2 regions of the Bradyrhizobium oligotrophicum S58 genome follow, and region 2 is predicted to be linked to the other one. Evidence: riboswitches for the same ligand, from Rfam matches in the RefSeq annotation. Region 2 holds a riboswitch; the other holds the start of a gene.
The links. A riboswitch is a leader RNA that binds a small molecule or an ion and turns the genes downstream of it on or off. The one in region 2 is predicted to bind cobalamin.
Positions count from the first base shown of each region.

Region 1 (5,009 bases), 780 kb from region 2:
GGACCATGCAGACCGGCCTGCGCCAGCGGCGGCGTCAGATGCCCGAGTGTCAGCGCCGACAACCGCCGCTTGGCCTGCATCGCCTCGCCGGGATTGTTGACGATGAAGGGATAGATCACCGGCAGCGGACCGAGCACAGCCTCAGGCCAACAATGGCGCGACAGCGCCAGCGCCTTGCCCGGCAGCCATTCCAGCGTGCCGTGGGCGCCGAGATGGATCAGCGCATCGATCTTTTCGACTTCGCGCAAATACGCATAGAGCGCGACATAGGCATGTCGCGGCGGCACGGTCGTGTCGTGATAGCCGGACTTGCGATCGGCACGGCTGCCACGATCAGGCTGCAGCAGGATCGAGAGCTTTCCCGCGCGCCGCACCGGAAAGCGAAACGCGCCATCGCGAAACGCCGGATCGGCTTCCACCTCGCCCCAATTGTCACGCAAGGCGCGCTGCAGATCATCCGGCAACAGCGCCAGAGCGTGCTGATAGTCAGCGAGCGGCACGATGAACTCGTCTGCGTCGCCGCGCAGCAGCGCTTCGACATCTCCGGCGGCGGGAGCTGCGTCGCCGAGATCGTACCCCGCCTCCGCCAGCAGCCGCGCAATGCCAGCCGCGCTTTCGCTGGTGTCGAGTCCGACGGCATAGCCGCGGCGGCCGCCGCGCGCCGGATAATCCGACAATATCAGCGCAACGCGGCGCTCACTCGCAGGCAGCACCCGCAATTGCGCCCATCGCGCCGCGAGCCGCGCGACATATGATATGCGATCGGGCTGCGGCACATAGCGCACGGCGCCGAACTGCAAGCGGTCATCCACCGCGGCCTCGCCCTTGAACGCGATCGGGCGCGCCAGCAGCCGGCCGTCGAGCTCGGGCAGCACGACATTCATAGCGAGATCGGTCGGCGACAACCCGCGCAGCGAGGACGCCCACGCCTCTTCGCTGCTCTGCGCCTGCACGATCTGCAGAACCGGCGCATCGGCGACATCCAGGACGGTGGTGCCATCATCGCGCAACGCCGAGAACGCAGTGGCATTCAGGATGACCGCGGGACGCCGCTGCGCGATCAAGCGCGCCAGCGGCTGGACGATGCTGGGATCCTTCAGGCTGGTCACCGCGACCGCGACGGCGGCAACCCCCTCGCGCTCCAGCGCCCGCATCAGCTCGGCGATGCCCGCCGTGTCGGCGGCCAGCAGACTGGCGCGATAGAACACGATCAGCGCGGTCCGCCGTCCATCCTCGGTCCAACAAAGATCGTCGATGGCGACAGCACCGCAGTCCGGCACGAAGCCGACGATCGACCCGATGGCGACCGGCTCGGCGAATTGCGTGTCACGGCCGAGCAGCGTGGCGAGATAGCGCAGCGCCTCGCGCGCATTGCCGACGCCGCCCTCGTGCAGGTAGCCGTAGAGCCGCGACGTTGCGTCTTGCGGCAAGGTCGAGAGCTCATCGAGCCTGTCATCGGCGCGGTCATCGCCTGGCAACGCTGCAAACACGATGTTGCGGCTGCGGCAGGCTGAGGCGATGCGTTCCAGCCCGTAGCGCCAATAGTCGAGCCCGCCGAGGCAGCGCACGACGACCGCGCGCGCGCCGAGCACGACCTTGTCGATGTAGAGATCGACCGACATCGGATGCTTCAGCCGCTTCAGGCTTGCGAGGCGCAAGCTCGGCAGCTCGGTCGAAGATGCGGTCCAGGCCTCCGCGAGCGCCGACAGATCGCTATCGGAGAACGACAGCAGGACGATCTCGGCCGGCGACTGCGCGAGATCGACGGCCTGTTCGAGGTCGTCGAGATCAGCGCCGGATGTCGCCAGGAGGTGCATCGCCCTTGACCTCCCTTGGCCTATCCCGTGATCAGGCTCTGGATCGCGGCCGCATCGAGGCCGCGCTCGCCGATCACCACCAGCCGTCCCTGCCGCGATTCGCCTGCGCGCCACGGGCGCTCGAACTGGTGCTGGATGCGGCTGCCGACGGCCTGAACCAGCAGGCGCAGCGGCTTTCCCGCGATCTCGACGAAGCCCTTCACCCGCAGCACGTCGTGCGCATCGACGGCCGCAGCGATTCGTTCGACGAGCGCATCCGGCGAGGCCTGCGCTGGCACGTCGAGCACGAAACTCTCGAAATCGTCGTGATCGTGCTCGGCCTCGTTGTCGTGATGCGAGGGGCGCGCCGCGAGATCGCCTTCCGCCGCGGCACCGAGTCCGAGCAGCACCGATGCGGACAGCTTGCCGTGCTCCGTCGCGATCACCTTGACGGCGCGCTGCACCTTCGCCGCGATCTCGGCGGCGACATTCTTGCGCTGCTCCTCGCTCATCAGGTCGCTCTTGTTCATGACGACGAGGTCGGCGCACAGCAGCTGGTCTTCGTAGACCTCCTCGAGCGGATTGTCGTGATCGAGCGAAGCATCGCTGGCGCGTTGCGCAGCGAGCGCCTCGGGATCATCGGCGAAGCGGCCAGCAACCACAGCCGGGCCATCCACGACTGCGACGACACCATCGACGGTGACGCGCGTCGCGATCTCCGGCCAGTTGAAGGCCTGCACGAGTGGCTTCGGCAGCGCCAGCCCCGAGGTCTCGATCACGATGTGCTCGGGCGGCTCCTTCTGATCGAGCAGACTCCGGAGTGCGGGCACGAAATCATCGGCCACGGTGCAGCACAGGCAGCCGTTGGACAGCTCGACGATGCGATCCTCCGGACAATCCGGCACGCCGCATCCTTTCAAGATGTCGCCGTCGATGCCGACATCGCCGAACTCGTTGACGATGATCGCGAGGCGCCGTCCGTTGGCGGTCTCGATCAGGTTGCGCACCAGCGTGGTCTTGCCGGCTCCGAGGAAACCGGTGACGATGGTGCAGGGCGTCTTGGCGAACGATTTCGTCATGGCAGCGATGCCTCTCGTATCGGGCTTCAAGCGAGCGTTGCCGGAACGCGCGCGATGGTGTTCTTCCTGATGTATTCGGGACGTTCCCGCCACGCCGGCAGGCCCGCTTCGTGCTGCTGATGCAGCCGCGCGAAGGCCAGCACGTCCTGAGCGTGCACGTCCGGATCGAGCGCGCCGAGCACATAGGTCCACTTGCCGGGCGCGGTCACCGCAACCGTGCAGGCGCGATTGCAGTTCGACAGGCATTCGACCGGAACGACCGCAAGAGACGGCCGCAGCTCCGATGGCACCGCTTCGATCGCCGCGAGCAGCCGGGCTCCGGCCCGCGGCTGATCATCCGACGTGTTTTCGCCGGCTTGCGCGCGACAGGTGATGCAGACGAACAATGTCGTCTCGTTCTTCGCTGATACCGACATCCGTCAGACGATCACGCCGCGGGCTTTGATGAACCTGGAAGGGCTGCAGAGCATGGCCGTCTCCGTCGCTTCCGGACCCTGGGAGGGTTCCGTAAAATGCGCTGCATCCGACGGCATCCCACCCATCCCGGCGGGATCAGAACCAGCATCGCGACTCCCCGCGCGACGGGTCGGCCAACAGCAATCTCGACGGCAGGTCTCCTGGCTTTCGGGTCGCTGCATGGGGCCACCTTCCCGGTTTCCCAGTGGTGTCTTGGCCTCACACTCGCCGATTACAGTTGCGGGGGCAGCCACGGCCTTGGGTCAAGAACCCGCACCGTGTTCCCTAAATCTCTCCTTTCGGAGAACCGTCATCTGTTAGATACGGGTCGAGTCCAAGCCCGTCAATCGGAATCGTCCCATGGCCCCTGCCCCGCCGCATCCCGCCCTGCCGCGCCTGACGCTGGTGCTCGGCGGCGCGCGCTCGGGCAAGAGCCGCCATGCCGAGGCCCTCGTCACCGCCCTTCCTCCGCCCTGGACCTATGTTGCCACGGCGCAGCCGTTCGACGCCGAAATGACCGACCGGATCGCCCAGCACAAGGCGCGCCGCGCCGAGGGATGGCGGACGCTGGAGACGACGCATGATCTCGCCGGCCTCGTCCGGACAAGTGGAGATTCGGACACGCCGATGCTGATCGATTGCCTGACGCTCTGGCTCAGCAATGTGATGCTCGCCGACATGGACGTTCCGGCCAGATGTGCCGAGCTGATCGATGCGCTCGGGAGCGCGCATGGCCCCATCGTCGCCGTGTCCAATGAAGTCGGACTGGGGATCGTGCCCGACAACGCGCTCGCGCGCGCCTTTCGCGATGCGCAGGGGCGACTGAACCAGAACGTCGCGGCCTTGGCGGATCGCGTGATCCTGATGGCGGCAGGACTGCCGCTGACGTTGAAGTAACGAGGAGAAGATGCCGATGACCGAGAGCGCCGACGATTCACGCCACAAGGCGAAGATGGAGAACCGCAAGGCGGTTCAGGATGCCGAGGTCGCCTCGAAGACCGTCGAGAAGGGCCTGCTGATCGTTCACACCGGCAAGGGCAAGGGCAAATCGACCGCAGCGTGGGGCCTGATGCTGCGCGCCATCGGCCGCGGCTTTCGCATCGGCGTCGTGCAGTTCGGCAAGGGTGCGTGGGAGACCGGCGAGCGCAAGGCGATCGAGACGTTCGGTGATCAGGTCTCCTGGCACACACTCGGCGAGGGCTTTACGTGGGAAACGCAGGATCGTGCGCGCGACGTCGCCGCGGCCGAGCGCGCCTGGGCCAAGGCAAAGGAGCTGATGGCGGATCCGTCGATCCGGCTCTTGGTCCTCGATGAGCTCAACATCGCGCTGCGCTACGATCACCTTGATATCGCCGACGTCGTCGCCACGCTCGCAGGGCGGCGTCCCGACCTGCACGTCGTCGTCACCGGCCGCAACGCCAAGCCGGAGCTGATCGAGGCCGCCGATCTCGTCACCGAGATGAACCTCGTGAAGCATCATTTCGCGGCCGGTGTGAAGGCGCAGGAAGGCATCGAGTACTAGGCTCATGAGCGCGCGCGCCATCATGTTCCAGGGCACCGGCTCCGACGTCGGCAAATCGCTGGTCGTCGCAGGGCTCGCGCGTGCGCTGACATTGCGCGGCCTGAAGGTGGCGCCGTTCAAGCCGCAGAACATGTCGAACAACGCCGCCGTCACCAC
Region 1 is NC_020453.1:3,130,830-3,135,838, reverse strand. It holds gene cobN (cobaltochelatase subunit CobN) at 1-1,817, opposite strand, end outside; gene cobW (cobalamin biosynthesis protein CobW) at 1,838-2,875, opposite strand; gene S58_RS13640 (DUF1636 domain-containing protein) at 2,902-3,291, opposite strand; cobalamin riboswitch at 3,466-3,658, opposite strand; gene cobU (bifunctional adenosylcobinamide kinase/adenosylcobinamide-phosphate guanylyltransferase) at 3,692-4,228, shown strand; gene cobO (cob(I)yrinic acid a,c-diamide adenosyltransferase) at 4,245-4,853, shown strand; gene S58_RS13625 (cobyric acid synthase) at 4,858-5,009, shown strand, end outside.
Region 1: it holds a riboswitch for cobalamin, as region 2 does, so the genes downstream of both, S58_RS13640 (DUF1636 domain-containing protein) here and S58_RS10045 (TonB-dependent receptor plug domain-containing protein) in region 2, are expected to answer to the same signal.

Region 2 (5,009 bases):
GTGCTGTGCGGCGGCCTGGTCGAGCTGATCAAGGCCGGCTACGAGACCCTGACCGAGGCCGGCTACGCCCCGGAGATGGCCTATTTCGAGTGCCTCCACGAGGTCAAGCTGATCGTCGACCTGATCTATGAAGGCGGCATCGCCAACATGAACTACTCGATCTCCAACACCGCCGAATATGGCGAGTACGTCACCGGACCGCGTATCATCACTCCGGAGACCAAGGCGGAGATGAAGCGCGTGCTCGACGACATCCAGTCCGGCCGCTTCGCGCGCGACTGGATGCTGGAGAACAAGGTCAACCAGTCCTCGTTCAAGGCGACCCGCGCCCGCCTGTCGCAGCACCCGATCGAGGAGGTCGGCGCCCGTCTGCGCGACATGATGCCCTGGATCAAGAAGGGCGCCCTGGTCGACAAGAGCAAGAACTGAGCTCTTGCGACGACGACTTGGAATGGAAAACGGCGGGCCAAGGCCCGCCGTTTTTTTGTTTGGCAAGTAGGTCTCCAGGTTCCGTCAGGAGGCCGCCCGGCGCGAGGCCGGCGGCGTGAGTAGACGGACGATCTCGCTGACGGCGACCAGGCCGACCAACCAGGCGGCGCTGGTCAGGCCGAGCCGTGCGACGATCGCGAGCGTGAAGCTCGCGGCGCCGCCGAGCATGGCCGTGGCGGCGAGCAGCACGAGCTCATAGGCGGCGTAGGCGCCGATGAGCGTGACGGCAAACGCGACCGGCGCTGGCGCTGTGCGCAAGGCCGCCAGCGCGATGCGTGCGACGATCGTGGCGCCGAGCGCCGCGACGCCGATCACGGCGCCCCAGGCCAGCGTGGTGGGATCGACCGGATAGTGCAGGGCGCCGAAGCCGATGCCCTGGTTGACGAGCCAGGCGCCGAGCACCGCCGGCAGTGCCGTGCGCAGCGGCAGCATCGCGGCTGCAACCACTGCGAAAGCTGCGAACGGCGTCGCGCAGGCGAACACGAAGCTGGCCAGCGCGCAGGCCGAGGTCAGCAGCGCGAAGCAGAACGCGGCGGCATGCCGCTGCGGAACGGGCGCGAGGCGAGCTTCGGAGCGGGAGGGCGTGAGGATGTCGAGAGCCATGGAACGTCTCCTTCTGTTGCGATTGTAGTCCATTTCGGCAGCTTCTGTCAGCCGCCGGAATTTCTGTCGGCGCCGTCACTGCACTCCGTAGCTCGCGACCCGGATGCCGCCGAACACGCCAAGGCCCGGCGCCAGGAAGCCGGTCGGGTTCTGGTAGTGGCGGTTGAACAGGTTATCGATCCGGCCGAACAGCTTGACCTGATCGGAGACCGCGTAGTCGCCGCGCAGGTTCACGACCGTGGTGCCGGGCGCAGTGAGCCCCGTGGTCATGCCGTCGCGACTGACGTCGAGCCAGTTGCCGAGGCGCAGCACGGTGGCCGATACGGTCAGCGCATCGAGCGGCGTCCAGACTGCGGTCGCGCTCCATTTCTCCCTGGGACGGCGCAGCAGCTGCTGGCCGGTGGTCGCGTCGATCGCGCGGGTGAACGTGTAGTCCGCGCGCAGCGAGATGCGATCCGTGAGCTTAGCCGCCACGAAGCTTTCGCTGCCCTCGGTCGTCGCCAGCCCGACATTCGCATTGGAGGTGAAGGTGGCGTTGAAGTCGATCAAATTGGTGATGCTGTTGTGGAAGTAGGTCGAACCGAAGCGGACGCGACCCTCGAACAGCGGCTGCTCGAAGCCGGCATCGTAGCCTGTGCTCTCCTCCGGCTTCAGGTTGGGATTGGCGAAGAAGTTGAACGCTGGAAAATCCCGGTGCAGCTGGCTCAAGGTCGGCGCCTTGAAGCCGGTGCCGTAGCTCGCCTTCAGCTTGGTCTCGGTGACCGGCAGGATCACCGCAGGTGCAATCCGATAAGTCCCATGCGCGCCGAACTGATCGTTGACGTCGTTGCGCAGGCTCGCGACCACGAACCAGCGCTCCGCAAACTCCGTCTGCAGCTCGATGAAGCCGGCCTTGTTGCCGTTCTCGGCCGAGAGATCCGTGGTTGTCAGCCGCTCGGTCTGCTGCTCCAGGCCGACGACCAGATTGTTGCGCGGCGCGAGCTCGGTCACCGCGTGCCAGTCATATTTGATGCGCTCGCCCGTCGCGACCGCCGCCACGGGATTGCCGGCGGTCAAATCGGATGACCAGTCGTTGACGTAGTTGACGCCAAAATAGTTCCTGATGCGGCCCCCGAGCAGCGACCACACGGCTTCCTCGCGCGTGGCCAGCTGATGGACGGTGTGGTTGCTCCTGATGGCGTCGGGAAAGCTCGGAAAGCCGCTGTCGCCGGTGAACAGCAGGGTCGCATCGGTGTAGCGGACCACCGAGTTCAGCGTCCAGGCGTCGTTGAGGTCGACGCCGAGCTTGGTCGAGGCGGTGACATTGTCGTAGGCGTTGCCGATCGCCTTCTGTCCTGCCGGCAGCAGTTGCCACGGCGTCACCGGCACGTCGCCGGCGTGCAGATGCGCGACATTGACCGCGTAGTTGACATTGTCCTTCGAGCCGCTCAGTCCCGCGCTCTGGTTGAAGGTCTTGAACGATCCGCTCTCGAGCGAGGCGGTCGCCCGCGCCGGGCCGTCGCCCTTGCGCGTGATCACCGAGATGACGCCGCCGATCGCGTCCGAACCATAGAGCCCGCTCTGTGGTCCGCGCAGCACCTCGAACTGCTGGATGTCAGCGGCGAGCAAATGGGCGAAATCGAACGCGCCGTTGCTGTTGGTGACGTCCCCGACATCGATGCCGTCGATCAGCAGCTTGGTGTGGTTGGCGTTGGTGCCACGCATGAAGACGTTGGTCTGGCCGCCCGGACCGCCGGCCTGGACGACGTTCAGCCCGGGAATGGTGCTCAGGATCTCCGGCACGCTGCGGAATTGCTGGGTCGCGATGTCCTTGTCAGTCACCACCGTGATCGCACTGGCGACATTGGCGGCCGGCGTGACGATGCCGGTCGGGCTGACCACGACGGGCGTGCTGGCCGGTGTAGCCGGAATCGGCGGTCGCGCGGCGGTGCGGGCCTGAGGCTCGCGCGCCCCGGCTGGCTTCGGAGCTGACGGCCTGCTGCGCGGCAGGTCGACCTCGACCGGAGGCAGCAGATTGGGCGAGGCGGATTGCTGCGCGATGGCCGGGCAAGGACCGAGCAGCGCAACCGACGAGAGGACGCAGAACGACGACAGAACGGCGCGATGGCGCCTGGCATAGGGAACGGGAGACACGAGTGACCTCGGCATGACGTCAGTGGCACGTCACCGCGAACGAGGCCTCATGCCGGCATCTTCATGCACGGCGTGAAAACGATGCCAATAACTCCCCGACCGGCATCTTCGCGTGTGACCACGGCTGACGGCAGGTCTCCTGGCTCGCGGGTCATCACCTCCACGCCGCCTTCCCGGGACCGAGATTTCCCAGTGGCCTATGACGCGAGATTCGCCGCTTACAGTTGCGGGGGCAGCTGCGGCTTTCGGATGGTCCCGGGTGGGATCCGTCCGTCACCGCATTCCCTTTTGAGCCCCGGTCGGGGGCACCGTCGCGATAAGCGTAGAAGCCGGCCGGAGCCGGAGTCAATCGATCCCTCGGGTTTTCCCACGACCGGCGGGGATTGTTGCCGAAGCACCACGCCGGTCTCGTCGAGGATGCGATGCACTTTCGACTTTCGGTTCGTGGGAGATCGCGGTTATAATGTTACCAGACACCGTCTTCGCGTTGGCGCGCCGTGTGGCGCGGCCTCGGCGAGCAGGACTTGCAATCAAGGAGCCTCATCGTGGCAACAGCGACGTCCCTTCCGGTCACTCTGCCCACAGCCATTCCCGTGCGCGAGATTCTGCCGTGGGCGATCTTCGGCGGCCTGATGCTCGCTTTGGGCATCTATTTCGTCGGCGTCGAGGAGGGCGCGGCTGCGCTGTTCAACAGCGCATATGTCCACGAGTTCGTCCATGACGGACGGCATCTGCTCGGGTTCCCCTGTCACTGAACGGCCAGCATCGGCACGTCGAAGCGGCGCTGTCGCACGCCGCTCGTGACGGCGAGAGCAGCGCATCTGTAAGAGACGATCGATGACGGGGCGACTGCTCCTGCGCGGAATGCTGGCCGGCCTGGTCGCCGCGCTGCTCTCCTTCGGCTTTCTCAGGCTGGCTGGCGAATCATCTGTCGCGCGCGCGATTGCCTTCGAGACGGTGCTTGATGAGGCGAAGGCCAAAGCCGCGGCGGAAGAGGCCGCGGCCAAGGGCCGGCCCGCGCCAGTCGCGGAGGCCGAGCCTGAGCTGGTCAGCCGGGCTATCCAGGCCGGTGTTGGACTATTGACCGGCGTTGCCGTCTACAGCACGGCGTTCGGCGGGCTGTTTGCCCTGGCCTTCGCACTCGCCTTCGGCCGCATGGCCGATCTCGGTCCGCGGGCGACCTCCGCCTTGCTCGCCGCGGCCGGCTTCGTCGCCGTCTATGTGACGCCCATGCTCAAATACCCGGCCAATCCGCCGTCCGTCGGCCTGGCCGAGACGATCGGGATGCGGACCAGCCTGTATTTCGCGATGCTCCTGATCTCGCTCGCCGCGATGATCGCCGCCGGCATGTTGCGCCTCCGCCTGCTGTCGCGGCTCGGCGCCTGGAATGCGGCCTTGATTGCCGCAGGCGTCTATGTCGTCGTCATGACCGGCATAGGCTTCGCGCTGCCGGTCGTGGACGAGGTGCCTGAAGGTTTTCCGGCCGCCGTGCTCTGGCAGTTCCGTATTGCGTCTTTCGGCGGACAGGCGATCATGTGGGCGACGCTCGGGCTGCTGTTCGGCGCCCTCGCTGAGCGCCAGATGGCGCAGCATGGCGCGCGCGCTTGAATGGCGCCGGTATCGGCAGGCATGACGACGCGCCTGCATCTGATCTGCGCGGCCGCGACGGCATCGACGGCTGCCGTTGCCTTCGCTGCCGATGAGCCGCTCGATCCGCGCGGACGAGACAGCCTCGCCCGGCTGGCCGGCCGGCTGCCGTCCTGTGAGGTCGTCCTGCGCAGCCC
Region 2 is NC_020453.1:2,349,130-2,354,138, forward strand. It holds gene ilvC (ketol-acid reductoisomerase) at 1-429, shown strand, start outside; gene S58_RS10040 (hypothetical protein) at 514-1,092, opposite strand; gene S58_RS10045 (TonB-dependent receptor plug domain-containing protein) at 1,168-3,225, opposite strand; cobalamin riboswitch at 3,338-3,553, opposite strand; gene S58_RS10050 (CbtB domain-containing protein) at 3,771-3,980, shown strand; gene S58_RS10055 (CbtA family protein) at 4,063-4,833, shown strand; gene S58_RS10060 (histidine phosphatase family protein) at 4,855-5,009, shown strand, end outside.